2 regions of the Gordonia sp. IITR100 genome follow, and region 2 is predicted to be linked to the other one. Evidence: predicted binding sites of a transcription regulator. Region 2 holds the regulator's gene; the other holds the start of a gene.
What was found. The regulator LexA, encoded in region 2, represses DNA repair genes until DNA is damaged. The targets are predictions, from matches to a motif close to CGAACANNTGTTCG.

Region 1 (15,376 bases), on a different contig from region 2:
GCTCGCTGGACGAGAAGTCCGCGGGGCGGTGTAGCTCAGCTGGTTAGAGCGCACGACTCATAATCGTGAGGTCGAGGGATCGAGTCCCTCCACCGCTACACATCGGGTCCGACCGGAACCGAGCGCAAGGGTCGCAAGCCCTGAGGGAACTTCCGAACCCGACCACGTACCACCCGAAAGAAGGCAATCAAGTGGCCTCCTCAACAGATGTTCGCCCCAAGATCACCTTGGCCTGCGAGGTGTGCAAGCACCGTAACTACATCACGAAGAAGAACCGCCGCAACGATCCCGATCGCCTCGAGATCAAGAAGTTCTGCCCGAACTGCGGCAAGCATCAGGGGCACAAGGAATCGCGCTGACGCCGTCGTCGGCCGTTTCGAAGTACCACCAGCAGCGGGCTGCCTCTCGATGAGGCAGCCCGTCTTGCTGTGTCGGCCGAAGGAGTAGAGCTCAATGTCACAGGTAAGCGGAGCCGAGATCCAGGATCGTCCGGACGAGGCGTCGAACGGTGGCGCGAAGCCGACCCCCGACGAGATCGCCGCCCACACGCAGAGCCTCGTCGGCTTCCACTACACGGTCGACGACTATTACGAGATCGGCCGCGAGGAGATCCGTAAGCACGCGATGGCCGTGCAGGATGCGCACCCGACCCACTGGAGCGAGGAGGGCGCCCGGGCCTTCGGCCACGACCGCCTGATCGCCGCGCCCACCTACGTGTCGGTGCTCGGGATCATCGCCCAGCGCAAGCTCTTCGAAGACGTCGTCACCGGCTACGACATGTGGCAGATCATGCAGACCGACCAGCGGCTGGTCTACCACCAGCCGATGAAGGTCGGGGACCGCCTGATCTGCGACGTCTCGCTCGAGTCGTTCCGGCACGTGAGCAGTCCCGAGATGATCGACCTGATGGTCACCAAGAACGTCATCTGGAACCAGCACGACGAGCCGGTCATGACCACGTGGACCTCTCTGGCCGCGCGTCCCGGCATGGACGTCGACCCCGAACTCGAGGCGTCACTCGACCACGTGATGATCAAGGTCGACGCCATCGGCGAATCCGGGCACACCGTCGAGCCGAAGGCGGGTCGCTACGACCTCCCCGACCCGACGCAGTCGCCGGGCGCCTTCGGTGCCGTCGACTTCGACACGCTCACGGTGGGTCAGGAACTCACGCCCAAGCGGTACCTGCTGACGCGCGGCAATCTCGCGAACTATGCGGGCGTGGCCGGCGACCCCAACCCGATCCACTTCTCCGACCACGTCGTGAACGCGGCCGGCATGGACGACGTCGTCGCGCACGGCATGCAGACGATGGGGCTCGGCGCGAGCTTCGTCTCCGAGTTCATCGGCGACCCGGCGGCCTTCTGCGAGTACAACGTGCGCTTCACCAGCCCGGTGTACGTCCCGGCCGACGACAGCGCGGCCGTCGACTTCACCGGCAAGGTGAAGTCGCTCGATCCCGCAACTCGTCGCGGGACCATCGCGATCACCGCCAAGCAGGGCGATCGCCGCATCTTCGGACGCGCGCAGGCCGTCATCCAATTCAATTGATCGAGAGTGATCGTCGCTGCTAGGGTCGCCACCCATGTACTCCGGCATCGCCTCGTTGAAGCTCTGGACTCGTCGCTGACGGCGACGAGTTCCCTGTGAGCTCCCACCTGTAGTTCTCGTACGCCGTCCCGGTCCAGACGCCGGACGGCTGTGTCGTGCTGTCCGGCTCCCGACCCGATGAGAAGCCCAGTCTCATCGGCTACCGAAGAGCTGAGAACACACCATGTCTGCTGAACGCAGTACCCACATATCCGAAGGTCGACTCCCGGCGGGTTCGGCCGCCCACGTCCGTGCCGAGGCCGTGAGCGTCGTACGAGGCCCGCGCACGGTCCTCCGCGACGTCGATGTGACCGTCTCCGCGGGGTCGAGGCTTGCGGTGGTCGGCGAGAACGGTCGCGGCAAGACCACCTTGCTCCACGTCCTGGCCGGCGCCGTGATCCCGGACGGCGGGACCGTCACCCGCGCCGGCACGGTCGCGATGGTCGAGCAGGACCTGCCGACGGGCGACGCGCGCACGGTCGGGGAACTGATCTCCGACGCTGTCGGGGACTCGCTCGCAGCACTGGCCGAACTCGACGCCGCTACCGATGCGCTGGCCGAGGGAGCGCCGGGTGCCGACGACGGTTATGCCGCCGCCCTCGAGTCGGTCACCCGGCTCGATGCGTGGGACGCCGAACGTCGCATCGACATCGCGCTCGCCGGCATGGCGGCATGCACCGACCGGGACCGCCCCTTGTCGACTCTGTCGGTGGGGCAGCGGTACCGCGTGCGGCTGGCGGTGGTGCTGGGCGGCGGCACCGACCTGCTGCTGTTGGACGAGCCGACCAACCACCTCGACGCCGAGTCGATGGCCTTTCTGTCCCGCAGGCTGCGGTCGCACCCCGGCGGAGTCGCGGTCGTCAGTCACGACCGCGCCTTCCTGCGCGACGTCGCGACCGAGTTCATCGACCTCGATCCGACGCGGGACGGACGCCCGCGAACATACCGGGGCGGTTACGACGGATGGGTCGTCGGCAGATGCCGCGAACGTGAGCGCTGGGAGCGAGATCACGCCGCTCAGCAGGCTGCGCACGCCGAACTCATCCGTGCGGCGGACGCGGCCCGCGGGCGCCTGCAGAGCCACTGGACCCCGGACAAGGGCACCGGCAAGCATCAGCGGGCGACCCGGGCCGGCGGAGCCGTGCAACTGTTCAACCGTCGCGTCGACGAGCTGGAGAGACATCGGATCACCGTGCCGGTGCCGCCGGGCCAGTTCTGCCTGCCGGGTTCGGACACCCGCGCCGGGGCGCCGCTCGTGGACGGATGGGACCTCACCGTCGCAGGCCGCCTCGAGACGCCGGTGTCGGTGTCGATCGTCGGCGGATCGCGCCTGCTTCTCGTCGGACGCAACGGAACCGGCAAGTCGACCCTGCTCGCGGTGCTCGCCGGACTGCTCCCGCCCGACGAGGGCCGGCTCGACGTCCGTGCCGGTGCGCACCTCGGTTTCCTCACGCAGGAGGTCCCGCGGTGGGACCCCGACCGGACCGCGCACGAGATCTACGACGAGCAGCGGCGTCGGCTCGAAGTGCGCGGCGCCGACGCCCCGTCGCTGCGCGGCCTCGGTCTGCTCGACGCGGACGCCGCCCGCACCCCGGTCTCGCGGTTGTCGCAGGGGCAGCAGCGACGGCTCCACCTGGCGTCCTGCCTGGTCGCCCGGCCGGACGTCCTGCTCCTGGACGAGCCGACGAATCACCTCTCGGCCGGCCTCGTCGACGAGCTGACGGCCGGACTCGCCGACGCGGCGTGCGCGGTCGTGGTGGCCACTCATGATCGGCAGATGCGAGACGATCTCGACGGGTGGCCACGCATCGAACTCACCGATGGACGCGAACCGTGACGGTGAGCCGTCGCGGCGGGTGTACGGTCGTCGGGGGAGCGGAGGCGAGCCCGTTTTGGGTCCACCGCCCCGGTGATCTACACTGAAGTGTCTGATTGATTCAGACTTGCGCGCTACCCATAGGGTGGCGCGTTGGTTTTGTCGGCGACGAAACGTCGACGGGCCGCGAGGCCGGATCGAGAAGGACGGCAACGCCGACCACTCCGGTGGCGGGCGTCGCAAAGGGGCGTAGCTCAATTGGCAGAGCAGCGGTCTCCAAAACCGCAGGTTGCAGGTTCAAGTCCTGTCGCCCCTGCCCTGGTGAAGGGCACACGCTGACGAGAGGACCGCGAAGTTGAGCAAGCGAGACCGGGCCGCCCGCGCCAAAGACGCCGCAGAGGGTTCTGCGGCCGATTCGGCCGCGGCTGAGCTCGACGGTCGCGACGAGGCCACCGACGCGGGTACGGACGACGAGACGTCGACCGGAACCGCGAAGGAGCTGCGTCCGTCCGGTAAGCGCTCGGCTCGCGGACGTCGCTCGGCGGCGGGTGCAACCGACGGTGACACCGACTCCGACACGGGGTCCGTCGCCGTCAAGGAACGCAAGACCAAGAAGAAGGCGTCTGCCGAGGAGAGCCGGAATCCGTTCGTACGGATCTGGGTCTTCCTGACGCAGGTCGTCGCCGAGCTGAAGAAGGTCATCTGGCCTACGCGGCGCGAGATGATCACCTACACGATCGTCGTGCTCGTGTTCGTCATCGTGATGACCGCGTTCATTGCCGGCCTCGACCTCGCCTTCGCCAAGGGCGTGCTCTGGTTGTTCGGCTGACCCACGCGGTGGGCTCGGCCGGCGACGAGGAACACGACCGCCAGATGAACCATAAGGAGCGTGGGCTGCAGTGAGCACCCCGGAGAACGAACTCGCCTCGACCGATTCCGTCGACGTGGCTGCTGCCGACGTCGACGCTGTCGACGCGGCCGTGACCGACGCGGTGGACACCGAGGGTGACGCGGTCGCCGACGACGCGGTCGTCGAGGGTGACGAGGCCCCCGCCGAGGACACCGTCTCCGAGGATGCCGACGAGGTCCCGGTTGACGAGGCCGCCGCTGACGAGGCCCCTGTCGAAGAGGCCCTGGTTGAAGAGGCGGAGGTCGATCCGGTCGAGGAACTGCGCAAGCAGCTCCGCCGCGCGCCCGGCGACTGGTACGTGATCCACAGCTACGCCGGTTACGAGAACAAGGTCAAGGCCAACCTCGAGACCCGCGTGCAGAATCTCGACGTCGGCGACTACATCTTCCAGGTCGAGGTGCCGACCGAAGAGGTCACCGAGATCAAGAACGGCCAGCCCAAGAAGGTCAACCGCAAGGTGCTGCCGGGCTACATCCTCGTCCGCATGGAGCTCAACGACGAGTCGTGGGGCGCCGTGCGCAACACGCCGGGTGTCACCGGCTTCGTCGGGATGACCAGCAAGCCGTCGCCGCTCTCGCTCAACGAGGTGCTGCAGTTCCTGATGCCGCGGACCGAGGCCAAGAAGCCCGCCGCGTCGCGCGGTGCCGCTGCCGAGGGCGTGGAGGCCGCAGCTGCTGCCGCGTCGAACGTCATCGAGGTCGACTTCGAGGTCGGCGAGTCGGTCACCGTCATGGACGGCCCGTTCGCCACGCTGCCCGCGTCGATCAGCGAGGTCAACGCCGAGCAGCGCAAGGTCAAGGTCCTCGTGTCGATCTTCGGTCGCGAGACGCCGGTCGAGCTCGGGTTCAACCAGGTCGAGAAGATCTAGGGCCGGACCACAACCCAGAACTTTCACGTCTCCAGCGGGCGTGAATTCGCAAGGAAACAAGCAAGGAACAGAAGATGCCTCCCAAGAAGAAGAAGCTCGCCGGGATCATCAAGCTCCAGATCTCGGCAGGCCAGGCCAACCCGGCCCCGCCCGTGGGTCCGGCGCTTGGTCAGCACGGCGTGAACATCATGGAGTTCTGCAAGGCGTACAACGCGGCGACCGAGTCGCAGCGCGGCAACGTCATCCCGGTCGAGATCTTCGTGTACGAAGATCGCTCCTTCGACTTCAAGTTGAAGACCCCGCCGGCTGCGAAGCTCCTGCTGAAGGCCGCCGGCCTGCAGAAGGGCTCCGGCGAGCCCCACACCAACAAGGTCGGCAAGGTGAGCATGGACCAGGTCCGTGAGATCGCCAAGACCAAGGCCGAAGACCTGAACGCCAATGACATCGACCAGGCCGCGAAGATCATCGCCGGTACTGCTCGGTCCATGGGCATCACCGTCGAAGGCTGACAGACCTCATCATCACCGTGGGAGGGCCGGCTCGGCCCGCACCACACACCCCGCCGACTGACGGCGGAGAAGGAACAGAGCAATGAGCAAGAAGAGCAAGGCCTACGCGGCCGCGGCCGAGAAGGTCGACAAGACCAAGCTGTACAGCCCGCTGGAGGCTGTGGAGCTGGCCAAGGACACGTCGTCGAAGAACACCGACGCGACCGTCGAGGTCGCGATCCGGCTGGGCGTCGACCCCCGTAAGGCAGACCAGATGGTTCGAGGCACCGTCAATCTGCCGCACGGCACCGGTAAGACTGCCCGCGTGATCGTGTTCGCCGCCGGCGACAAGGCCGCCGAGGCCACCGCCGCCGGTGCCGACGAGGTCGGCGCCGAGGATCTGATCGAGCGCATCCAGGGCGGTTGGCTGGACTTCGACGCCGCGATCGCCACCCCGGATCAGATGGCCAAGGTCGGCCGTATCGCGCGTGTCCTCGGACCCCGCGGCCTGATGCCGAACCCGAAGACGGGCACCGTGACCACAGATGTCACCAAGGCCGTCAACGACATCAAGGGCGGCAAGATCAACTTCCGCGTCGACAAGGCTGCGAACCTGCACTTCGTCATCGGCAAGGCCTCGTTCGACCCGGCCAAGCTGGCCGAGAACTACGGCGCTGCCTACGACGAGATCATGCGCGCCAAGCCGTCGGCCGCCAAGGGCCGCTACATCAAGAAGGTCACCGTCTCCACGACGACGGGCCCGGGCATCCCGGTCGACCCGGCGGTCACCCGCAACTTCGCGGAGGCACCGCAGGCCTGATCTGATCAGGCGCACTGACACCCACGAGGGGCCCGGCATTCCGATGCCGGGCCCCTCGTGTTGTGTGCAATCACGCGTGGTCGGTGAGTATGCGTGCGAGTGCGGCTTCGACCGGGGTCAGCGGTGGGGTGGTGAGGTGCTCCGGCGGTGTTCGCGGATGGACGAGTTCTCGGTAGGCGAGTTCGAGGCGCCGGCCGCGGTCGCCGTAGCCGACGGCATCGGGCCGCGACTGGTGTGGGCGCGAGTCATCGCCGGACCTGGTGGCAGGTCCGTGGATCTCGTCGCGCACGGTGTTCAGATGTTCTGCGAACCGCCGGGGTATGTCGGGTCGGCGGTTGAGGCGTTCGGGGTTGGGCGGGGCGCCGGGTTCGACGTTCAACCGCCACAGGCAGCGGCCTTCGTCGGGTCCGGACCGTTCGATGCGGGTCGTGTATTGGCCGGGTTGGTCGCCGACCATCCGGTTATGACGGGGGCAGGCAGGGGCGAGATCATCGATGTCGGTGAGACCGCCCTTGGCCCAGTCCCGTTGTGCGTGGTGGAGTTCGACCTGGGTGGCGGGCTGGTCGCAGCCGGGTGCCGAGCATACTTCCCCGTCGGGGCGGGCGAAGGAGACGAGGCGCTGTTCGCGGGTCGCCAGGCGTTTGCCCCGCCCGAAGTGCAGCGGCACAGCGGTGGCGTCTTTGAAGATCGCCAACCAAGGTTGGACGTCACCGGCCATCGCGATCAAGTCCCGGATGGGCAGCAGGGTGCCGGTGGCGGTGGTGGCGAGTCCGGCTTCTCGGATCAGGTCCCCGAGGTCGGCTTTGACGATCAGTTGCACGGGCAGGCCGCGGTGCGAGGTTCCCAGTGTTCCGTCGGCGAAGCCTGCGGCCAGGGCGGCGTCGAGCGCGTCGTGATTCGTTTGGGCGAAAGTGCGACCGTCGCGGTCGGCTGCGGCGGTCAGGGCGTCGGGGTCGGCGGTGCCGGCCGGCCCGCGTGGCGACTGCGGGTCGTCGGAGTTGTTCAGTCCAGGTTTGCCCCAGACCGCGAACATCATCGACAACCGGGCGTGGAGTTCGGGAGTCAGCGTGCCCGAGATCTTTGCGGTCCCGTCAGCGCGTTGCCGACCGATCCACAGGCCGCGGCGCCTCTTGCGTTCCGAATCGTCGGCCAGGGTGCCGTCGGGGTCGAGGTGGGCGAGCAGGCGGGCACCGAGTTGGGTGATCTCGGCGGGGGTGTGGGCTTCGGCGATCTCGGCCATCTGTCGTTCGGCGGCGACCTTGATGTCGTGGTCGATGGTGCCCGGGATGCGGTCGAGGACATCCACTGTGGCCTGCACGTGCGCGGTGCCGACTGCGCCCTGTGCGAAAGCTTCCGCAAGGCAGGGGTACTCGGGTGGGAGGACCTCGCCACCGAGGCTGGTCCGGTGGGCGGTGGCGTCCATCTGCTTACGGCGCCGCATCGGGTTCGACACTCGTAGCTGGTGCGTCATGTACTGCATGAGGGTGCGGCAGCCGGCCTTGCGTGGCAGGTCGCGAGCGACGGCCTGATCGATCTGCCGGTCACCGGCGACGGTCAGACGTGCGATGGCGCGTTCGGTCTCCGCGGCCACTTCAGCGAGTTCGGCATCGGTACACGGTGACAGGTCCACGGTCTGCAACTTGTCGAGGGTGCGGTGCAGGTCGGCCACCAACTCGAGGGCACGCGGTCGCCGCGACGCTTGTTCGTCAGACATGGTCACCCCCGAGAACCGTTGCCGCGAATGTACGTTCGAGTGTACACCGGTGCGAGCGCATTGCAAGCCAAAACTGATGTTGTGCAACGCTATTCGGAGCCGGTAACTTGTCGGTGCCTCGTGGTAGGGGTCCACCGACTTCTCCGTGGGGCGGCGGCATGACGATCGCCGCGGCCCCACGTGTTCAACGGGGCGTCCCGCGACTCACTCCAGCCAGTTGTTGCCCCCGAGGTCCAATTGCGCGACATCCAGGGACGGGGTGATACCGGATTCCGGTGCGAGGCCGTGGTTCTCGAGAACGCCGCGCATGATCTCGGCGGCGTCGATGTTGAGTGGGCTCGACACCCACATCGCGTACGGCAGGTTCACGAAGCGGTTCTCGCGCACGGCCTTCAGGTTCCGGCTCGCCGGATTGGAACGCAGGGCGGCGATCTTCTCGTCGACCGACTGGCCGGGATAGTCGACGAACACGATGACGTCGGGGTCCGCGGTGGTGAGGCGTTCCCAGCTCACGGCGGTCCAGGTGTCCTCGATGTCCTCGGTCGCGTTGCGCGCGCCCGCGGCGTCGATGATGCCCTGCGGGCCGCCGAAGGATCCGGAGGAGAAGATGGTGTCCGAGACGCTGTCGAAGACGAAGACCGTCGGTTTCGCGGCGGGTTGTGGTGCGGCGCGCAGCTTCTCGAGGCGGTCGGCCACCTCGTCGGCCGCGGCGGCGCCCTGCTCGGGATTGCCGGTGAGGGTGCCGATGTTGCGCAGATCGGTGTCGAGCGCGACCCACGGGTCCATGGTGCCGCGCTGCGCCTCGCCCTCGGTCTGCCGGCACGCCTCGGACAACTGGTACACGTCGATGCCGTGTCCGGCGAGGATCTCGGGTGTGATCCCGCGCGATTCGCTCATGCCGTAGTTGTATCCGGCATACAGCACTTGGGGTTTCGCCGCGACGATGTTCTCGAGGGTGGGACGTTCGGTCGCGACCTCGTTCAGGGTGTCGACCTGGGGTCCGTACTCGAGCCGCAGGATGTCCTTGTCCCGGGCGAGCGCGCTGACCGCCACCATGTTGTCACGGGCACCGGCGGCGAGTGCGATCGCAATCATGCCGCCGTCGTTGACGAACAACCGGTCGAGGGGTTGCGGGAAGGCGACGTCGGCTCCGCAATTGGTTACGGTGACAGTGCTTTCCGACGCTGCGGTGCTGTCGGCACCGCAGGCGGTGGCAGTTCCCAGGATCAGTGTCGCCGCCACGATGGCGACGGTCGGGTGGACTCGGGACGTACGTATGGTCAAAGGATGTCCTCTCACGGGATGTCTTTCGTCAGAGCGCTGGGGGCGGGTGTGGTGGTGGGAGTGTTCAGGAGCAGATGGGGCAGGCCCGTCGATGGATGGTCGACGACGGTGCCGGACACCTCGAAGACGTCGGCCAGCAGAGCCGGCGTCAGCACCTCGACGGGTGGTCCGTGCACGATGACACCACCGTCGGAAACCACTGCGACGGAGTCGAAGTGACGCAACACCAGGTCGAGGTCGTGCATCGCCGCGACCACGGTGGCGTCGAGTTCGTCGAGGATCTCCATCAGTCGTAGTCGCCAGGCGGCGTCCAGGTGATTGGTGGGTTCGTCGAGCACCAGGATCGGGGTCTGCTGAGCGAGCGCGCGGGCGAGGACGACGCGGTGCCGTTCGCCGCCGGACAGCTGGGTGCACGAGCGGGTGCCCCAGCCGTCGAGCCCGACCTGGATCAACGCGCGATCGACCACCGTCTTGTCGTCGGAACTCCCGGTGGACCAGGCCGACCGGTACGGGGTCCGGCCGAGGCCGACCGCCTCGGCGACCGTCAGCTCCGCGGAGGGCTGTTCCTCCTGGCCGACCACCGCCATCGACATGGCGCGGCGTCGCGAGGGGATGCGGTGGAGGTCGTCTCCGTTCACCTCGACGGTGCCGGCGGCCGGGCGTTCGAGACCGCACAGCGTGCGCAGCAGGGTGGTCTTGCCGGAACCGTTGGGCCCGACGATGGCCAGTCGGGTGCCGGCGGGGACCGCGAGATCGACATCCCGCAGTACGACCCGGCCACCTCGACGGCACGCAAGCGCGTTCGCGCGCAACGACATCGACGATGCGCGGGCGGGGTCGGTCACGAGCCACCCCCGAACACGTACTGGCGTCGTCCCATGAGGAACAGGAAGATCGGTGCCCCGATCAGTCCGGTCACGATGCCCAGCGGCATCTCGCGCGGTGCGGCCGCCACCCGCGAGATCACGTCGACCCACACCAGGAAGAGCGCACCGCCGCAGACCGCCACCGGCAACATCGCGCGGTGGGTGGCGCCCACCAGGAGTCGCGCCGCGTGCGGGACGATCAGACCGACGAAGCCGATGCCGCCCGCCACCGCGACGAGCACGCCGACCAGGAGACCCTGGACACCGAACAGCGCGTTGCGCATCGCGCGTACCGGCACGCCCAGCGACGTCGCGGTGTCGGTGCCGGCTGCGTAGGCATCGAGCCACGAGTGGATGGCGAGCATGGCCACGACGGTGACCAGCACGACCGCCCCGGCGATCTGCACTTTCGCCCAGGTGGCGCCCGCGACGCTGCCGAGCATCCAGAACATCACGTTGTCGGCGGCGTGCGGGTCGGCGGCGGTGAACACCAGCAGCGACGACAACGCCATGAACGCCGAGGACAACACCACCCCGGACAGGATGAGTCGCAGCGCGGTCAGCCCGCCCTGGGCGCGGGCCACCAGGTACACCGTGACGGTGGCGGCCAGCGCGCCGAGTAGCGCCCCGCCGGACAGCGCCCAGACGCCCAGTCCCGCGAGCACGCCGAGGGTCATCACCGCGGTGGCCCCGACCGCCGCGCCGGCGGACACACCCAGCAGATACGGCTCGGCCAGCGGGTTGCGGACCAGGGCCTGCATGAGTGCGCCGGCCAGCGCCAGCCCGGCTCCGACCAGCGCGGCCAGCACGGACCGGGGCAACCGGAGATCCCAGATGATGACGGCGTGCGCGGAGTCGAGCTCGGCCCCGGTCATCCGGCCGACGACGGTGTGCCACACGTCGCCGACGGGGATGGTCTCCGCGCCGAAAGCGGTGGCCAGGGCGATGCTGAGGAGGGTGAGGACGAACAGTACTGCGGCTAGCGGCGTCGACGGGAGTCGCCGGACCGACGGGGCGGTCGCGCTCTCGGTCGTGCCGTCGGTACGACGGGACACGGGTGGTACTGCCTATCGGTCTGGGTATCTGTGCGCGAGATACACGATGGACTCGAGCGAGAACGGCCGGTAATCGGACTCGGGATCGTGGCGCCGGCGCCTTCCCGGGTCGCCCCGGTGTCCGCGCCGAATCCGTCTCCCATACCGTTGCGCGCCAGTCCCGGATTCACACCGGGTTCCCTGACACCCACGTGTGCGGGTGTGACCGTTCTCGGGGCTGAACATACCAACAACGATTCGCTACACCTGAGTCAGATGTCGCAGTTCGTGGTTCTGGGCGCAACGATGCGCGACAACGGTGCCCGGACAGCCGACACGCGAGCACCTACGCTGGGTGCCGACGATCGATGAACCCGACGCGGAAACGGTGAAGCGATGGACGTACGAGACACGAAGCTGGCCATCATCGGGGCGGGTGCGGTGGGCACCGCGATCGCCTACTCGTCCCTCATCCGAGGTGTCGCACGGACCATCGCCCTCCTCGACATCAACGCTGCCAAGGTGACCGCCGAGGTGCTCGACATGTCGCATGGCCTCGAGTTCGTGCCCCGCGCGGACATCATCGGATCCGACGACGTGTCGGTGTGCGCGGACGCCGACGTCGTCGTGTTCACCGCCGGCGCGAAGCAGAAGCCCGGGCAGTCGCGCCTCGAATTGGCCGAGGCCACAATCGGTCTGACACGCGCCATCCTCCCCGGGGTCTTGGCGGTGGCCCCGAACGCGATCTATGTGATGGTCACCAACCCCGTCGACATCGTCACCTACGCCGCCCAGGAGATCAGCGGGCTGTCACCGCACCAGGTCTTCGGGTCGGGCACGGTGCTGGACTCTTCCCGGCTGCGGTTCCTGATCGCGCAGCACTGCGGGGTCGCGGTGCAGAGCGTGCACTCCTACATCGTCGGCGAACACGGCGACAGTGAGATCCCGCTGTGGAGTTCGGCGTCGATCGGGGGCGTGCCGCTCACCTCGTGGACGCCGCTGCCCGGCCGTCCGGCGATGGACGCCGTTGCGCGCGAACGTATTCACCACGAGGTCGTGCACGCCGCGTACACCATCATCGAGGGCAAGGGGGCGACGAACTACGCGATCGGTCTGGCCTCGACGCGCATCGTCGAGGCGATCCTGAACAACGAACACCGGGTGCTGCCGGTGTCGACGAGGGCGGACGGCATCGAGGGGCTCGACGGCGTGTGCCTCTCGTTGCCGACCGTCGTCGACCGCGGTGGTGCCCAGACCCGCCTCGATGTCCCGCTGTCGGACTCCGAGCGGGCGGGTCTGCTGGCATCGGCGGAAACGCTGCGCGGGATGCAGGCGCGGTTCGGGTTCTGACGTCACACGGGGACGGTCCCGCGCAAGAACTCGAGCTGATCGGCGACCACCCGCTCGAAGTCGTCGCCGACGTAGATGTCGAAATGTCCTGCCGGATAACGAATCACTCGCGCTGCCGGGGCGCGGCGGGTGTACCGGGCAGTCGGTCCGGCCGGCGCCACGGTGTCCTCGTCGCAGATGCACACGAGCGTGGGACAGGTGAGCTTTCGCAATGCCCGACCAGGCGTGTGCAGCGGGATGGCGAGACCGACCCGCGCGGCGACCTCGTTGATGAACTCCAGGTCGTCGGGCACCAGCGGCAGGTATCCCGACACCGCGTCGGGTGCCGTCATCAGGGCGGCCGAGCCGGACGCACCGGCGAGGCCGACGGTGACCGGCGGACGGCCCAGTGCCGAACCCGCCAGATCCGCGAGCGCGCGCACGGTCACCTTTGCCCCGGACGCCACTCCCAGGGCAGCGGTGGAGGCTATTCCACTGGTGAAGGGGCACTGGGAGATCACCGCGGCCACCCGGCCGTCGCGTTCGCCCGCGACGAGGGCGTGTCCGCCGCCGAAGGAGGTGCCCCACAGTACTATTCGTGAGGTGTCGACACCGCTCAGTGTTCGGGCGAAGGCGATTGCCGCGGCCCAGTCGTCGAGTTGGCGGCGAATGGACAGCAGCTGTCGCGGTTCGCCGTCGCTGTCGCCGAAGTGGCGGTAGTCGAACACCAGGCACGAGTATCCCGCGGCGGTGAAGCGCTCGGCGAACGCGTCCAGGCGCATCCGCCGGACCGCACCGAGCCCGTGCGCCATCACGATGACCGGCGCCGGAGTGGTTCCCTCGGGCAGGTACCACCAGGCCCGGCATGTCGTCCCGGACGAATCGAACTCGACGTCGTTCCTGATCATCGTTTCCCCCGCTGTCGGTGGTTGCCTGGCCGGACTGTACCAATACGCGTTGTCGAATGGCAGGCTCGTGGCAGGCTGTGGAAAGCGAGATGGAACCCGACGTCGACGCTGCTAGCGTCTGCCGTCGTGAAGAGATTGATAGCGGGGGCGTTGATCGCCGGAACAGCAGTATTCGGATTGGCCGTGGGCGCGGGTGATTCCGACGCCAAGATCAAGCCGGGCAACTACAAACATCAGCAGCTCATCTACGGGGTCATCCCGACCCCGGAGTCGAACGTCCGGGTCATCGGCAACGGGTTGTACACCGACTACTACGGACTCGGACCGTGGAATCTGTCGCGTCAGCAGATCCAGCACACGAAGAGTGGTGGCGTCGTCGCGTTGACCGCGGACCCGCCCGTGCAGTGGTACCAACGGGTCGAGTATCGGCGTACCAAGAACGGTTACACCGGTACGACGTACATCCTCGGCGGCATCCCGACCGGCAACGTCCTGCTCAAGGAGCAACCCCGCCGCTGACCCCGCGCCTTCCGATCCCAGGTCCGGCCGATGGCGTGTCCGTCGGCCGGACCAATCTTCGCGTCGCATGCGCTTTTCGCCGGCCGGAACCCGTAGTGTCACTTCGTCACGTTGAGGTGTCGGGGGACACTACGAAGAAGGCCAAGCACGATGCGTTGCTCGCGAAAGATGGTTCTCGGATTCCTGGTCGCGGCGTCGATGACGATCGCTCCGCTGATGGTGGCGGCACCCGCCGCGGCGGCAACCGACTACGCCAATTGCACCGAACTGCGCGGCGACTACCCGCACGGTGTCGGGAAGACCGGCGCCGTCGACTCGACGTCGGGTACGCCGGTCACGACGTTCACCGTCGACGACGAACTGTACGAGGCGAACTCCGAGAGCGACCGCGACGGGGACGGCATCGCCTGCGAGAAGCACTGAGCGTGCGTCACACTGGGTGACGTGTTCACCCAGGTCGAGGACGAGAACCGCCGGTTGCTCCGTGCGCGCGACGCCATCGACCGCTCCTACGCCGACGACCTCGACATCGCAACGCTCGCCCGCATCTCGCTGATGTCGCCGTCGCACTTCATCCGCCGGTTCCGGGCCGTGTTCGGGGAGACGCCGCACCGCTACCTGCAGCGTCGGCGCATCGAGCGGGCCTGTGCCCTCCTTCGGACCACCGACGTCCTGGTGCTCGACGTCGCGTTGCTGGTCGGCTACGACAGTCCTGGCACGTTCGGCCGGACGTTCAGCCGAATCGTCGGCTCCAGTCCCACGGCCTACCGGCAGCGTGTCGCTCCGATTCCCGTTCCCGGTTGCTTCGTGCGCCAGTGGACCAGGCCGAGCGATGCTGCCACCGGGGTCCCGCGAGCGGCCGAAGTGAGCGATTTCGGAGAAGCGCCGGCCGGGCCGCCGGTCGTATCGTCGGGCGCATGATCAACGGCATCGGTATCCATTCCGTCTACGTCCTCGATCAGGACGTCACACTCGACTTCTACGTCGGCACACTCGGTTTCACGGTCGACACCGACGTCGACATGGGTTTCATGCGGTGGTTGACGATCGCGCCGCCCGGTCAACCCGACCGGCTCATCCTGCTCGAGAAGCCCGGGCCGCCCGCGCTTTCCGACGAGACCGCCGCGAAGATCCGCGACCTCGTGACGCAGGGGGCGATGCCGGTGACGATCCTGTCGACCGACGATTGCCGCGGCACCCACGCGGCGCTCGTCGCACGCGGCGTCGAGT
Region 2 (15,376 bases):
GGAAGGGCCCGACGGCAGCCTGACCGCGCGGATGCGGGTGTTCGAACGGGGCGTCGGGGAGACGCGCAGCTGCGGAACCGGCCTGGTCGCGGCGGCGCGCGCCGCTCTCGACGCCCGCGGCGCGGACACCGGCGAGCTGCGCATCGGCATCCCCGGCGGTGAGGTCACCGTGACGATCCGTCCCGATGGCTCGACCCTGCGCGGGCCGTCGATGCTGGTCGCCGACGGGGTGCTGCGGCCCGGCTGGGAGCGCTGAGCTCGATATTCGCGTGCTCGGTCCTGGACGGTCGTGAGACCATGGTTCCCGTATGACCGAATCAGAAGCACAGATCATGTCCGCGGCCGATCTCGGGATCCGCGACACCGCGGATCCCACCACCGGCGAACTCCAACTGTCCGAGCGCGCCTCACTGCAGCGCATCGCGGGACTCTCCACCGAACTCACCGACGTCACCGAGGTCGAGTACCGGCAGCTACGACTCGAACGCGTGGTCCTGGTCGGCGTGTGGACCGAGGGCAGCGCGGCTGCCGCGAAGGCCAACATGACCGAGCTGGCCGCCCTCGCCGAGACGGCCGGTTCCCAGATCCTGGACGCGGTGATCCAGCGTCGCTCCAAACCCGATCCCGCCACCTACATCGGCAGTGGCAAGGCCGAGGAATTGCGCGAGATCGTCCTCGCGACCGGCGCCGACACCGTCGTCTGCGACGGTGAGCTCACGCCCGCCCAGCTCAATGCGCTGGAGAAGGTGGTGAAGGTGAAGGTCATCGACCGCACCGCGCTGATCCTCGACATCTTCGCCCAGCACGCGACCTCTCGCGAGGGCAAGGCGCAGGTCTCCCTCGCGCAGATGGAGTACATGCTCCCGCGTCTGCGCGGCTGGGGTGAATCGATGTCCCGGCAGGCCGGTGGCCGGGCGGGCAGCAACGGCGGTGTGGGCCTTCGCGGTCCCGGTGAGACCAAGATCGAGACCGACCGTCGCCGCATTCGGGAGCGGATGGCCAAGCTGCGGCGCGAGATCCGTGGCATGAAGAAGGCGCGGACGACGAAACGTGCTGCGCGCAAGAGCGGTTCGATCCCGACGATCACCGTCGCCGGCTACACCAACGCGGGCAAGTCCAGCCTGGTCAACGCGATGACCGGCGCCGGTGTCCTCGTGCAGGACGCGTTGTTCGCGACCCTGGATCCCACCACCAGGCGGGCGACGCTCGACGACGGCCGCGCGGTCGTCTTCACCGATACGGTCGGGTTCGTCCGGCATCTGCCGACCCAGCTCGTCGAGGCGTTCCGGTCGACGCTCGAGGAGGTCGTCGACGCCGATCTGCTTCTGCACGTCGTGGACGGTGCGGACGCCTTTCCGATAGAGCAGATCTCGGCCGTCCGTCAGGTCATCAACGAGATCGTCGCCGAAGAGGGCGTCACCGCGCCGCCGGAGTTGTTGGTCATCAACAAGATCGACGCCATCGACGGCAACCGCCTCACCGAGTTGCGTGGCGCGCTCGGTCCGGATGCGGTGTTCATCTCCGCCCGAACCGGTGAGGGACTGCCCGAACTCTTCGGGCGGGTGCGCGAGTTCGTCGGTCGCGAGGACGTCGAGATGACCATCGAGGTGCCGTTCGACCGGGGTGATGTCGTGTCTCGCGTCCACAGCGAGGGCGAGGTCATCTCGTCGGAGCACACCGAGACCGGTACCACGATGAAGGTCCGCGTCCCGGCCGCTTTCGCGGGCGAGATCGCGGACCTCCGGATCTGAGCGCTTCGCCGGTTGTACGGACCCAGTCGGCTGTACGGACCCAGTCGGCTGTACGGACCCAGTCGGCTGTACGGACCTAGTCGGCGTCGAGATCCTTCTCGACGAGACCGACGATGGTGTCGAGCGCGGCCTGGTCGTCGGCCGTCACGACCACGCGGGTGCCCTTCTCGGCCCCGAGCGTCATGATCATCAGCGCCGACCCCGCGTCCACCGGGTCACCGCCCTCGAGGCCCAGCGTCACCGGGCTGCCGGTCTCGGCGACCGCCTCGGCGATGATCGTGGCGGGGCGGGCGTGCAGTCCGACTGCGGAGCCGACGGTGGCGGTGGTGCTGGGCATGGGAACTCCTTCGAGTGATGTCGTGCGATCTGCGGTGGTTGTCGGGCGATTCGGTGCCGGGGAGCGCCCCGGATGTCAGGTGGTCGTGTGATCGGGTGTCAGACGGCGACCGCCTCGAGTTCGTCGAAGGCGACGGCGTCCCGACTGCGGTGCACCTGCTTGGCCGCGACCACCAGGACAGCGGACAGCACCGTACCGGCGACCAGCGCGACGAGGAACAGGACCCAGTTGTTCATGGCGAAGAAGACGAAGATGCCGCCGTGCGGGGCGCGCAGTTCGACACCGAAGGCCATGATCAGCGCACCGCTGAGGGCACCACCGGCCATCATCGACGGGATGACCCGGAAGGGGTCGACCGCGGCGAACGGGATGGCACCTTCGGAGATGAACGACGCGCCGAGGAGCCATGCGGCCTTGCCGTTCTCGCGCTCCGGTTCGGTGAACAGGCCCGGTCGGACGACGGTGGCGAGAGCCAGGGCGAGCGGGGGCACCATGCCTGCACACATGACCGCCGCCATGATCTGGAACTGCGCGGGTCCGGCAGTCGCCGCGTCGGCGATCCCGGCGGTGGCGAACAGGTACGCGCTCTTGTTGACCGGTCCGCCGAGGTCGAAGCACATCATCAGGCCGAGCACGATGCCGAGGGCGATGGCCGATCCGCCGGACATGCTCTCGAGGCCGCTGTTCATCTGCTCGGTCAGCCAGGCGAGCGGTTTGCCGAGGACCATGTAGAGCAGTCCGCCGACGATCATGCTGCCGAACAGCGGGATGACCACGACCGGCATGAGACCACGAGCCCACTGGGGCACCGGGGTCCGCGCGATCCACAGGCACACCACGCCGGCGATGAGACCGCCGATCAGTGCGCCGATGAAGCTGGCGCCCACGGCGAGCGAGACGATGCCGGCCACGAAACCGGGTGCGATACCGGGGCGGTCGGCGATCGCGAAGGAGATGTAGCCCGCGAGGACCGGTACGGCCAGGCCCATCACGCCTGAGCCGATCGCGAAGCTCACCGCGCCCAGGTACTGCAACAACCCGCCTGCCGGCAGATCCCAGAGGCTGTTGTTCAGGGCGATGAACGCGCCGTCGCTGAGGGTGCCGCCGTCGTCGAGGTTCGTGTTGGCGACCTCGTAGCCGGCGAGCAGGAAGCCGAGCGCGATGAGCAGTCCGCCCGCCGCGACGAACGGGATCATGTAGCTCACACCGGTCATGAGTGCCTGGCGTGTACGGCCGGCGAGACCGATGCCCGACTTCGACGAGTCGGCCGCGTCCGCGTCCGCGCCGTCGCCGGTGACGCGCGCCGCGTTCGGGTCGCGCCCCGCCGCGACCGCCTCGGCGATCATCGCGTCGGGCTCGTTGATGGCGCGCTTCACCCCGGATGCGATGACGGGTTTGCCGCGGAACCGGTTGCGGTCCTTGACCCCGACGTCGGTGGCGAAGATGACGGCGTCGGCCGACGCGATCACATCCGGATCGAAGGCCGTGGTCGCCGAGGACCCCTGGGTCTCCACCGCGAACTCGACGCCGGCCCGCTCGGCGGCGTACTTCAGGGCGTCGGCCGCCATGTAGGTGTGGGCGATGCCGGTCGGGCACGCGGTGATCGCGACGATGCGCGGCGTGGCCGGTCCCGGGTCCGGGGTCCGGTCCGAGTCCGGGTGGGCCGGCGCACCTTCGGGTTCCTTGGTAGACGTCGCTGGTGCTGCCGCGGCGGCCGGGGCAGGGGTCGACGGGGCAGGGGTCGACGGGGTGGCGGTCGGCGCGGTGGCGGGGGCAGGGGGTGCGGGGTCGATGGCCTCGTTGACCAATTCGATGACCCGCTCCTCGTTCTCGGCCGCGCGGAGCGAGGCCACGAAGTCGGGCCGGACGAGTGAGCGCGCCAGCGAGCTGAGGAGCTTCATGTGCGCACTGGCACCCCCCTCGGGCGCGGCGATGAGGAAGACCAGGTCGGCCGGCCCGTCCGGTGCGCCGAAGTCGACCTTGCGGGACAGCCGCGCCATGGCGAGACTGGCCGCGGTCACCGACGCGGTACGGGCGTGCGGGATGGCGATGCCGCCGGGAAGTCCGGTGGCGGACTTGGCTTCTCGGTCCAGTGCGGCCCGCGCGAGGTCGGCGGGATCGGTGGTCCGGCCGGCCGCGGCGAGGGCGTCGGCGAGCGTGGTGATGACGGCGGCGGGATCGCCGCCGGCGTCGACGTCGAGACTCACCGTCTGGTCGGTGATGATCTGCTCGGTCATGGCATGTCCTTCGGTGGAAAGGGTGGGGTCGGTGCTGGGTGGGTCGATGGTGGATGGAGTCGGTGCTGGATGGGTGCGGTGTTGGATGGATGTGAGGACCCGCCGGGACGGTGCCGTCAGGTCATGCGCGCGGCTCCCGACAGTTCGGTCACCCGCACGCCGGGGAGGTCGAGGTGGTCGGGCGTGGGGGCCTGGGTGCCGGCGAGCGATGCCGCCGCCGCGCCGTACGCCACGGCCGACCGGAGGCAGTCGGCGGGCGCGGCCCCGGTGCTCTGCGCGATGAGGTAGCCGGCCAGTGACGAGTCGCCGGCGCCGACGGTGCTGCGGGGGACGATCGGCGGCGGGGTCGCCGACCACACGCCGGATGCGGTGACCAACACGGCCCCGACGGCGCCGAGGGTGGCGAGGACGTTGCCCCCGATCTGCTCGGCGATGGTCGTAGCGGCGTCGATGACCGGTCCGAGATCGTTGCGCGCGAGTGCTTCTCGGAGCTGTCCGGGGTCGGCTCCGGTCAGTTCGGCGAGCTCGTCCTCGTTGGGCTTGATCAGGTCGACGCGACCGGTGACGCTGGCACGGAGGGGAGCGCCCGAGGTGTCCACCGCGACCCGGCATCCGGCGAGGACGAGGTCGTCGGCGATCGAGCGGTACCAGTCGTCGGGGACGCCAGGAGGCAGCGAACCGCAGAGGGTGACCCACTGCGCGGAGCCGGCGTGCTCACGGATCAGCCCGACTAGCGCCTCGCGATCCGGGCCCGTCAAGGTGACGCCCGGTGCGTTGATCTTGGTGGTCGTCCCGTCGGATTCGGCGATGGTGATGTTGGACCGGACCTCGCCCTCGACCGGCACGGCGTCGTAGGGGAGTGCGAGGTCGTCGAGTGCGGCCCGCAACGGGTCGCCCGGCCGCGCCGGGAGCAGTGCGCGGGTGGCCAGGCCCGCGGCCGCGACGACCCGGGCCACGTTGACGCCCTTGCCGCCCGGCTCGGTGCGGACCACGCCGGCGCGCTGCACCTCGCCGCGGGCGAGCGGTGCGCCGAGTTCGAGGGTGCGGTCGAGACTCGGGTTGGCGGTGACGGTGACGATCATGCGATCACGACCTCGACGCCACGCGCGGACAGGGCCGCCGAATAGGCCGGGTCGATCCCGGAGTCGGTGATGAGGACGTCGACGTCGTCGAGTCCGGCGAAGGAGGTGAGGTCCTCGCGGTCCATCTTCGAGCTGTCGGCAAGGACTACGACCCGTTGCGCGGCTGCGACCATCGCCGCCTTGACCGCGGCCTCGTCCGGGTCGGGTGTCGACAACCCGTGGGCCTCGCTCAGGCCGTTCGTCCCGATGAAGGCGGTGGTCACGCGCAGTCGGCGAAGCGCGTCCACGGTGTCGACGCCCACGGTCGCCTGGGTGAGACCGCGTACGCGTCCGCCGAGGGCATGGAGACCGTCGGGATGGGTTCCCGCGAGCAGGCCGGCGATGGGCAGGCTGTTGGTGAACAGGGTGAGCCTCCGATCGGGAGCGGTCGCCTCGGCCGCGCGGTAGGTGGTGGTGCCGGCGTCGAAGAGCACCGAGCCGCCGTCGGGCGGCAGGAACCGGATGGCCGCCCGGCCGATCGCGGTCTTCTGCTCGATCTGGCTCGACTCCCGTTCGTCGATCCCGAGCTCGCCGAGGGTGCGCATGATCTCGGCGCGCACGGCGCCGCCGTGGACCCGCTGGAGATGTCCGGCGCGTTCCAGTACCGCGAGATCGCGTCGGACGGTCTCGCTGGTGACGTCGAATTTCTCGGCGAGCGCGGCCACGGATGCCCGCCCCGCGAGGCGCACCTCGTCGACGATCGCCTGTTGTCTCTCCTCGGCGTACACACCGCTCCGATCTCCGGTTTCGACCACCCGCTTGTTGAGGCGTGTGGGATTGGATGTTGTAGTAATTGTGTTTACGCCTGTTTGTGTTGACAAGTCAAGCACTTTTTGTAACGGTGGTCACATCGATAGTCGAGTGAGAGGCAAGACGATGGCGCAGATCCTGACGGGAACCCCGGTGGTCGGCGGATTGGCCCACGGTCCCGCGCTGTGGCCGGGCGAGCGACCCGACCACTCGCCGGAGAAGCTCGGCGTCGGTGTGGAGATCGCCGAGGAACGGCGCGCCGACGAGGTCTCGCGCTTCGCCACCGCGGCCGGCGCCGTCGCGGCGCGGCTGCGCACGCGCGCGTCGCAGAACACCGGGGTGACGGCCGAGGTGCTCGCCGCGACGGCGGGCCTGGCCGAGGACCGCGGCTGGATCGGTGCCGCGACCGCGCTCATCGGCAAGGGCGCCCCCGCCGAGGCCGCTGCCGTCGCGGCCACCGAACAGTTCGCGGCGGTGTTCACCAAGCTCGGCGGACTGATGGCCGAGCGGGTCACCGATCTCAACGACGTGCGCGACCGGGTCCTCGCCGAACTGCTCGGCCTACCCGAACCTGGTGTGCCCACTCCGGAGGTGCCGTCGGTCCTGCTCGCCGACGACCTCGCGCCCGCCGACACCGCGGGCCTCGACCCCACGAGCACCATCGCCCTCGTCACCCGCCTCGGCGGACCGACCAGCCACACCGCGATCATCGCGCGCCAGCTGGGGATCCCGTGCGTGGTGGCGGTGGCCGACCTGGACGAGATCGAGCCCGGCACAACCGTTCTCGTCGACGGCAGCACCGGGCGAATCGAGGTGGAGCCCGATGCGGAGGCGGCCCGGGCTCGCGTCGACGAGGATCGGCGGCATGCCGCACTCGTCGCCGGCTGGACCGGTCCGGGGCAGACCGCCGACGGGGTGGCCGTGGCGGTGCTCGCCAACGTCGCCGACGGATCGTCGGCACGCGCCGCGGCCGGGTACCCAGTCGAGGGCGTCGGGCTCTTCCGCACCGAACTCGCGTTCCTCGAGCGTGCCGACGAACCGTCGGTGGACGAGCAGGCCGCGATCTACCGGGAGGTGCTCGATGCGTTCAACGGGCAGAAGGTGGTCATCCGCACCCTCGACGCCGGGTCCGACAAACCGCTCCGGTTCGTGACCCATCCCGACGAATCGAACCCAGCGCTCGGCGTGCGGGGTGATCGGATCGCGCTGGCGCACCCCGAGATCCGCGCGCATCAGCTCGACGCGATCGCGCAGGCCGCGTCGGGGTCGGCCGTCGCGCCGTGGGTCATGGCGCCGATGATCGCCTCGCCGGCGGAGGCGCGCACCTTCGCCGCCGAGGTCCGTGGCCGTGGTCTGGTCGCCGGGGTGATGATCGAGGTGCCCGCGGCGGCGATCCTGGCCGAAGCCGTCCTCGCCGAGGTGGACTTCGTGTCCATCGGCACCAACGATCTGACCCAGTACACGATGGCGGCCGACCGGATGTCGGCCGATCTCGCCGGACTGACCGACCCGTGGCAACCGGCCGTGTTGAGCCTCATCGCGGGAGTCGCGGCAGCGGGCGCACGTCAGGGAAAGCCGGTCGGGGTGTGCGGCGAGGCCGCCGCCGATCCGAACCTCGCCTGCGTGCTCGTCGGTCTCGGCGTCACCTCGCTGTCCAGCGCGCCGGCTGCTGCCGCGGCCGTGGGGGCCCGGCTCGGCGAGGTGTCCGCACCGGACTGCCGGGCCGCCGCCGAGGCCGCCCTGGCCACCTCGGATCCCGCCGCGGCGCGCGAGGCTGCCGCGGCGGTGCTCGACGGTTCGGTCGGCGGAGAGGTCAGACTCGCCGCATCACGGTGACGACCTTGCCGAGGATGACGGCATCGTTGCCCGGGATCGGATCGAACAGTTCGTTGTGCGGCATGAGCCAGACGTTGGGGCCCTGACGCTTGAAGGTCTTCACGGTGGCCTCGCCGTCGATCATGGCCGCGACGATGTCGCCGTTGTCGGCGACGTTCTGCTGCCGGACCACGACCCAGTCGCCGTCGCAGATCGCGGCGTCGATCATCGACTCGCCGACGACGCGCAACAGGAAGAGCGATCCCTCGCCGACCAGCTCACGGGGCAGCGGGAAGACGTCCTCGACGGCCTCCTCGGCCAGGATCGGACCGCCGGCCGCGATACGGCCGAGAACCGGCACGAAGGTCGGCTCGGGAAGCTGGCCGGCCGTCGGGGTGTCCGGCGACGGGGTGTCACTCGGGGCGATGTTGACCGCACGGGGACGGTTCGCGTCGCGCTTGAGCAGCCCCTTGCGTTCCAGCGTCCGCAACTGATGGGCCACCGACGACGTCGAGGCCAGGCCGACCTCGTCGCCGATCTCCCGGATGCTCGGCGGATAACCGCGCTCGCGCACCGAGCGGCGGATCACCTCCAGGACCCCGGCCTGTCGCGGGGTGAGTGAGGCCTCGGCGGCGGCGGCGTCGAACGGGGCCTCGTCGTCGGCGCCCCGCGCTCGGCCGCGCCTATCGCCGGTGTCACTCATGTTCGGTTCCTCTCGTCTTCGGAACGTGCTGGTAGATGGCTTGCGCCGGGTCCGAGCCTAGCGGAGTTCGACCGGCACCTCAAACATTTGTTCGATGTGTCGCGAGACTTTGTCGGGCCGTCGTGCTACAAATTCGAACATCAGTGCATCGAACATCTGATCGATGTTCGAACACCGACCGCGACACCCCGCACGATCCAGACACCAGAACACCGGAGGGCACCATGCGCACCGCCACTCTCGTCGCTCCCGTCCGCACCGACCGTCCCGACGCTGTCCGGCCCCCCACCGACCGCGCCGATCGGGTCCGGACGCGCGCCCCGCTGTCCGACGGCGGCCGGCCGATAGACAACCGGCCGGCCGGCACCCGACCGCGGGGTGCGTCGCCGGTGACCCCGCGGGTGGGCGGTACCCACTGTGGCTCTCCGGTCGGGGTGCGCGGGCGTGGCCCGGTCGGACCCGACGCGGCGGTGTTCCGTCGGCGCCGCCGCACCGCGGTCGCGCTCCTCGCCGGCGTCGGGCTGGCGTTCGTCGTGTGGGTGTTCGGTGTCGTGGGCCAGAACTACTCGGACTCGCTGACCCCGTCCGCCGTGAGTGCCGAGGTCGTCCACGTGCGCTCGGGGGACTCGCTCAGCTCGATCGCCGGCCGGGTGGCACCCGAGATGCCGCGCGAGGTCGTGATCGACGAGATCGTCGCGATGAACGATCTGGGGTCGAGCGCGCTGCAGGTGGGCCAGCCCCTGCTCACCCCCCGGTACCGCTGAGGCCGGGCGGTATCCTCGATGTCACAGGGGCCGGCCGACAAGCGGCGGGGCGCACGCTTCGGGTGCGTTCCAGCGTCCCGCGACCTGCGTGAGGACACGATGCGCTGCCCCTTCTGCAAGAACGACGACACCAAGGTCATCGACTCGCGTGTCGCAGATGAAGGGCAGGCCATCCGCCGCCGTCGCTCCTGTGTGGAGTGCGGTCGCCGGTTCTCGACCGTGGAGAGCGCCGTGCTCGCGGTGGTCAAACGCAACGGCGTGACCGAACCGTTCAGCCGGGAGAAGGTCATGCGCGGCGTGCGGCGAGCCTGTCAGGGCCGCCACGTCGCCGAGGACGCGCTCGCGCAACTCGCCCAGCAGGTCGAGGACACGGTGCGCGCCAGTGGATCGGCCGAGATCCCCAGCAACGAGGTCGGACTCGCCATCCTGGGTCCGCTCCGCGATCTTGACGAGGTGGCGTATCTGCGCTTCGCCTCGGTGTACCGGTCGTTCGACTCGGTGGAGGACTTCCAGCGCGAGATCGACGACCTGAAGGCGGCATCGGGTTCCGGGAGCGCGCTCGCCGAACCCGTGTCAGCCGAGTCGGTCCAGAGCTCGTAGGACCCGTTTCTCCGACACCGGGAACGCGGTACCGAGACGCTGGGCGAACAGCCCCACGCGCAACTCCTCGACGAGCCACTGCGCTTCGTCGTCGACCACCGCCCGCCGGTGCTCGGGTACCTGTTCGATGCGCTGGGCCCACCGTTCGACGACGCGATCGACGGCGGCCACCCCGGCCTGGTCGCGTGCTGCGGACGCGGGTAGTGCCTCCAGACGTGCTTGCGCGCCGTCGAGATAGCGCGGCAGATTCTCCAGGTGGCGTCGCGCGGTGGCCGCCACGAATCCGTCGAACACGAGGTGGGCGACCTGTTCGGCGACGTCGTCGGCAGCCAGCGAACCGGCGTGCCGGTCGATCGCCGCCCGCAGCGGGGCCATCCGTTCGAGGGCCGCGACGGCCAGCGAGAAGTAGTCCGGTGCGGCCGCGGCGACCCGTGGCCGGATCTGTTCGAGCAGCGCCGAGAAGGACTGCGGTGAGCGAACCGCGGCGAGCTCTGCGTCGTCGATGTCGGCGACCGTGTCCCGGGTCGCCCGGCGGGTGCAGTCGGCGAGCAGTGCCTCGATGGTCGAGTACGGGCTCTGGCTCAGGGCGAGTCGTTCGACCGGACTCAGCGAGCCGGCGATCCGCTTGTGCAGCGGAGGTATCGCGAGGTCGAGGAGGGCGACGATCCCTCGTCGCAGGAGGCGATCTCGTGTCTCGGGGCTCGCCGCATCGACGACGACGACGCCCCGCGCGTGGCCCTTCGCATCGGAGACCACGTCGATCGTCGGGTACCGGGTCAGCCGCTGCCCCGCGACATCGACCGTGGTCTGCTCGGCGAGCGAGCCGATCCCGTCTGCGGTCCAGGTCCGATACAGGGTGCGCGACACCGTCTTCGGCGCCGCGGGCGTTCCGGTCTGCTGAAGTTCGGGCAACGAGTCGGCGCGGGAGACGATCCGCCCGGAGTCGTCGGCCACCGCGAAATGCATGCGCAGGTGCGGCGGTACCCGGTGGGTGTCGAAATCGGCTGCGGTCACCCGCATCCCGGTGATCGCGGAGAGCTCGCGCGCCAGCCCGGTGGCCAGCGGCTCTTTGCGCGGGGTGAGCCGGCCGAGCGCGAGTTCGGCGAACCGCTGCGCGGGTGACATGCTCTTGCGCAGCTGTTTCGGTAGCGACTTGACCAGTGCGGTGGCCAGTTCGGCGCGCATGCCCGGTACCGACCAGTCGAAACCGGCCGGTCGGACATGGGGGAGCAGTGCCTGCGGGATCACGACGGTGACGCCGTCGTCGGGTGCGCCCGGTTCGAACCGGTAGCGCAGTTCGAGTCGGGTGTCGCCCTGCTGCCAGGCGCCGGGATAGTCCGTGGGGGCGACGTCGGTGCCTCCCGTGACGTCCTCGGGGCGCAGATCCAGCAAATCGGGTTCGGCACGGCGGGCCTTCTTCCACCAGGTGTCGAAGTGCCGGGCCGAGGTGACGTCGGACGGTAGCCGCTGGTCGTAGAACTCGAAGAGCTGGTCCTCGGTGATCACGAGACCCCGGGTGCGCGTGCGGTTCTCGACGTCCGAGGCGGCCTCGAGAAGCTTGCGATTGCGGTCGAAGAAGGCGTGCTGCGTCCGCCAATCGCCCTCGACGAGAGCGTGCCGGATGAACAGCTCCCGCGAGACCACCGGGTCGATGGGGCCGTAGTCGACGCGCCGGCGGGCGACGAGCGGGACCCCGTAGAGGGTCACGCGTTCGTAGGCCATCGCCGCTCCGCGTCTCGCCGACCAGTGCGGCTCGCTGTGGGTGCGCTTCACCAGATCCCCGGCGAGTTTCTCGGCCCACAGCGGATCGATCCCGGCGACGGTGTGGGCGAACAGGCGCGACGTCTCGAGGACCTCGGCCGCCATGATGAAGGCGGGCGGCTTCTTGGCGAGCGGAGAAGCGGGGAAGATCATCAGCGTGGTGTTGCGCGCACCGGTGAACTCGCGGCCCTCGGTGTTGCGGGCGGCGATGTTGCTGAGCAACCCGGACAGGATGGATCGGTGGACGGCGTCGGCGTCGAGTTCGGTCGGTGCGACCGACCAGTCGAGGTCCTTGACGATCTCGGTCAGCTGCCGATGGAGGTCCTGCCATTCCCGGATGCGCAGGAAGTGGAGGTACTCGCGCTCACACATGCGCCGAAAGCGGCTGGCGGACAACTCCTTGCGCTGTTCGCCGAGGTACCGCCACAGCTCCACGTAGGACAGGAAGTCCGACTGCGGGACGACGAAGCGCCGGTGCTGGGCGTCGGCGGCCTCCCGGTGCTCGGCCGGCCGTTCCCGTGGATCGGGGAGCGACATCGCGGCGGCGATCACGAGAAGGTGGTCGAGACAACCCAGTTCGTGTCCGGCGATGAGCATCCGGGCGACCCGGGGATCGACCGGGATCCGCGACATCGACCGGCCGATCGGGGTCAGTCGCGGGGGCCCGCCCTCGCGCGGGACGGTGATGGCGCCGAGTTCGGTGAGAACACCCATACCGTCGCGGATCGCGCGGTCGTCGGGCGGCTGGACGAACGGGAACTCGGCGATCTCACCCAGTTTCAGCGAGGTCATCTGGAGGATGACCGCCGCGAGGTTGGTGCGCAGGATCTCCGGGTCGGTGAAGGCCGGCCGGGAGTCGAAGTCGTTCTCGCTGTAGAGACGGATGCAGACGCCCGGGGCGACACGACCGCATCGACCGGCCCGCTGCCGGGCACTGGCCTGTGAGACCGGTTCGATGGGAAGACGATTGACCTTGGTCCTGGTCGAGTACCGACTGATACGGGCGGTGCCGGTGTCGATGACGTAGCGGATGCCGGGCACGGTCACCGACGTTTCGGCGACGTTGGTCGCCAGCACGATCCGGCGTCCGTCGGAGGGGGAGAACACCTTCTGCTGCTCGGCGATCGACAGTCGCGCATAGAGCGGCACGATCTCGGCACCGGGCCCCTTGCCGCCGCCGGTTCGTCGACGGAGCGCCTCGGCGGTCTCTCGGATGTCCCGTTCGGTGGGCAGGAACACGAGGATGTCGCCGCGGCCACCGGCCCACAGTTCGTCGACGGCGGCGTCGATGCCCTGGATCTGGTCGAGGTCGGCATGTTCGCCGCCGCCGGCGTCGTCCCCGTCGTCGGGGCGTTCCTGCAGGCTCAGCGGTCGGTACCGGATCTCGACCGGATAGGTGCGTCCGGATACCTCGATGACCGGGACCGAGGTCTTCGGCGTGCTGAAATGCCGTGCGAAGCGCGCCGGTTCGATCGTCGCCGAGGTGATGATCACCTTCAGATCGGGGCGTCGGGGCAGCAGGCGGCGCAGATAGCCGAGGATGAAATCGATGTTGAGGCTGCGCTCGTGGGCCTCGTCGATGATGAGGGTGTCGTAGCGGCGCAGCATGGGGTCGGTGGCGATCTCGCGGAGCAGGATGCCGTCGGTCATGACCCGGACGAGGGTGTCGGCGCCAGACCGGTCGGTGAACCGGACGGAGTAGCCCACCGCGTCGCCGAGTTCGGTGTCGGTCTCGTCGGCGATGCGCTTGGCGACCGAGCTCGCGGCGATGCGCCGGGGCTGGGTGTGCCCGATCGACCCGCGGATGCCACGCCCGAGTTCGAGGCAGATCTTGGGGAGCTGGGTGGTCTTGCCCGAGCCGGTCTCGCCCGCGACGACCACGACCTGGTGGTTGCGGATCGCCTCGGCGATCTCGTCGCGTGCGGCGGAGACCGGTAGTTCGTCGGGGAAGCGCAAAATCGGCACGGTCGCGCGCCGCCGGTCGAGACGGGCGCGTGCCTTGTCGACATCGGCGACCAACTGTCGCCACTTCGCGGCATCCGGGCGCGCGGCGAGCCGATCGATGCGACGACGCAACCGGTCGGCGTCGACGAGGCCCACGTCGTCGAGTGCGCGGAGCAGATCCGAGCGGGGGATGTCCGATGCAGCGGTGTCCGGTGGAGACGGGGACGGGTCAGGTGACGAGGACGGGGCCGACATGATCACTCCAGGATATGGGGAAGCGCCGAGGCCGGTTCACCCCAGTGGCCGCGTGGGCCGCGTGGACCGGCATCATGGGGCCATGGCTGATGGTTCGAGCACTGGTACTGGATCGTTGTGGCACGGTTTCGCCGACATGGGTGCGGTGACCGCGAGCGGGCCGTTCGTCGTGACCAGGGGAGAGGGTGCGCGGATCTTCGACCGCGACGGCAACTCCTACCTGGATGCGACCGCCGGACTGTGGTTCACCAACGTCGGGCACGGCCGGACCGAGATCGCCGATGCCGTCGCGCGCCAGCTCGGCACCCTCGCGCACTACTCTAACTTCGGTGACTTCGCGAGCGACGTCACCCTGCAACTCGCCGAGGAGCTCGGCGCCATCGCGCCGGTACCCGGATCGAAGATCTTCTTCACCTCCGGCGGCAGCGACTCCATCGACACCGCGGTCAAACTCGCCCGCCGCTACTGGGTGGAGCAGGGCCGCGAATCCAAGCGGGTCGTCGTCAGCCGCACCAAGGCCTATCACGGGATGCATGCCGCGGGTACCTCGCTGGCGGGCATCCCGCTCAACCACGACGGCTACGGCGAACTCATGCACGACGTCCAGAACGTCGAATGGGACGACGCGAAGAGCCTGCTCGGTCTCATCGAGCGCGTGGGCGCCGACAACATCGCCGCGTTCTTCTGCGAGCCCATCATCGGCGCCGGCGGCATCTATCTCCCGCCGGAGGGCTACCTCGCCGAGGTGCGGGACATCTGCCGCGACCACGACATCCTCTTCGTCGTCGACGAGGTCGTCACCGGCTTCGGCCGCATCGGCGGCGAATCCTGGTTCGCCTCCGCACGATTCGGCCTCGAACCGGACATGATCACCACTGCCAAGGGGCTCACCTCGGGGTATGTCCCGATGGGCGCGGTGTTCATCGCACCGCGGATCGCCGAGCCGTTCTTCGCCGGTGGCGTCTGGTGGCGGCACGGGTACACCTACGGCGGCCACGCGGGCGCGGCGGCGGCGGCCCTCGCGAACCTTGAGATCATCCGGCGAGAGAACCTGCTCGCCGAGGCGACACGGCTCGAGGGCGACCTCGCCGCCGCGCTGTCGCCGCTCGCCGACCTCGACACGGTCGCCGAGGTCCGGACCGGACTCGGCGCGGTCACCGCGGTACAGCTGGCCGACCCAGCGACGGCGCCGGCCGCGGTGGTCAAGCTGCGCGAACATGGGGTGAGCACCCGGGCCGCAGGTCAAGGGGCGCTGCAGATCTCGCCCGCGTTCGTGATGACGACGGCCGAGGTCGGCGAACTCGCCGACCGGATGCGCGCAGCGCTGAGCTGACGCCG

Region 1: the regulator LexA is predicted to act here: its motif matches at 8,231-8,244, upstream of B1818_RS13785 (HNH endonuclease signature motif containing protein).

The regions. Positions count from the first base shown of each region.
Region 1 is NZ_MVKV01000008.1:154,807-170,182, forward strand. Features, by position in the region: tRNA gene B1818_RS13735 (tRNA-Thr) at 1-3, shown strand, start outside; tRNA gene B1818_RS13740 (tRNA-Met) at 25-98, shown strand; gene rpmG (50S ribosomal protein L33) at 192-359, shown strand; gene B1818_RS13750 (fused (3R)-hydroxyacyl-ACP dehydratase subunits HadA/HadB) at 454-1,551, shown strand; gene B1818_RS13755 (ATP-binding cassette domain-containing protein) at 1,775-3,427, shown strand; tRNA gene B1818_RS13760 (tRNA-Trp) at 3,650-3,722, shown strand; gene secE (preprotein translocase subunit SecE) at 3,762-4,235, shown strand; gene nusG (transcription termination/antitermination protein NusG) at 4,306-5,184, shown strand; gene rplK (50S ribosomal protein L11) at 5,259-5,693, shown strand; gene rplA (50S ribosomal protein L1) at 5,776-6,492, shown strand; gene B1818_RS13785 (HNH endonuclease signature motif containing protein) at 6,563-8,206, opposite strand; gene B1818_RS13790 (ABC transporter substrate-binding protein) at 8,411-9,448, opposite strand; gene B1818_RS13795 (ABC transporter ATP-binding protein) at 9,502-10,308, opposite strand; gene B1818_RS13800 (iron ABC transporter permease) at 10,332-11,411, opposite strand; cobalamin riboswitch at 11,458-11,636, opposite strand; gene B1818_RS13805 (L-lactate dehydrogenase) at 11,787-12,740, shown strand; gene B1818_RS13810 (alpha/beta hydrolase) at 12,743-13,627, opposite strand; gene B1818_RS13815 (hypothetical protein) at 13,754-14,146, shown strand; gene B1818_RS13820 (excalibur calcium-binding domain-containing protein) at 14,297-14,569, shown strand; gene B1818_RS13825 (helix-turn-helix domain-containing protein) at 14,591-15,067, shown strand; gene B1818_RS13830 (VOC family protein) at 15,064-15,376, shown strand, end outside.
Region 2 is NZ_MVKV01000003.1:157,502-172,877, forward strand. Features, by position in the region: gene dapF (diaminopimelate epimerase) at 1-256, shown strand, start outside; gene hflX (GTPase HflX) at 309-1,751, shown strand; gene B1818_RS07150 (HPr family phosphocarrier protein) at 1,828-2,088, opposite strand; gene B1818_RS07155 (fructose-specific PTS transporter subunit EIIC) at 2,187-4,325, opposite strand; gene B1818_RS07160 (1-phosphofructokinase family hexose kinase) at 4,442-5,407, opposite strand; gene B1818_RS07165 (DeoR/GlpR family DNA-binding transcription regulator) at 5,404-6,174, opposite strand; gene B1818_RS07170 (phosphoenolpyruvate--protein phosphotransferase) at 6,323-8,032, shown strand; gene lexA (transcriptional repressor LexA) at 8,010-8,714, opposite strand; gene B1818_RS07180 (LysM peptidoglycan-binding domain-containing protein) at 8,939-9,478, shown strand; gene nrdR (transcriptional regulator NrdR) at 9,578-10,078, shown strand; gene hrpA (ATP-dependent RNA helicase HrpA) at 10,052-14,038, opposite strand; gene B1818_RS07195 (aspartate aminotransferase family protein) at 14,121-15,371, shown strand.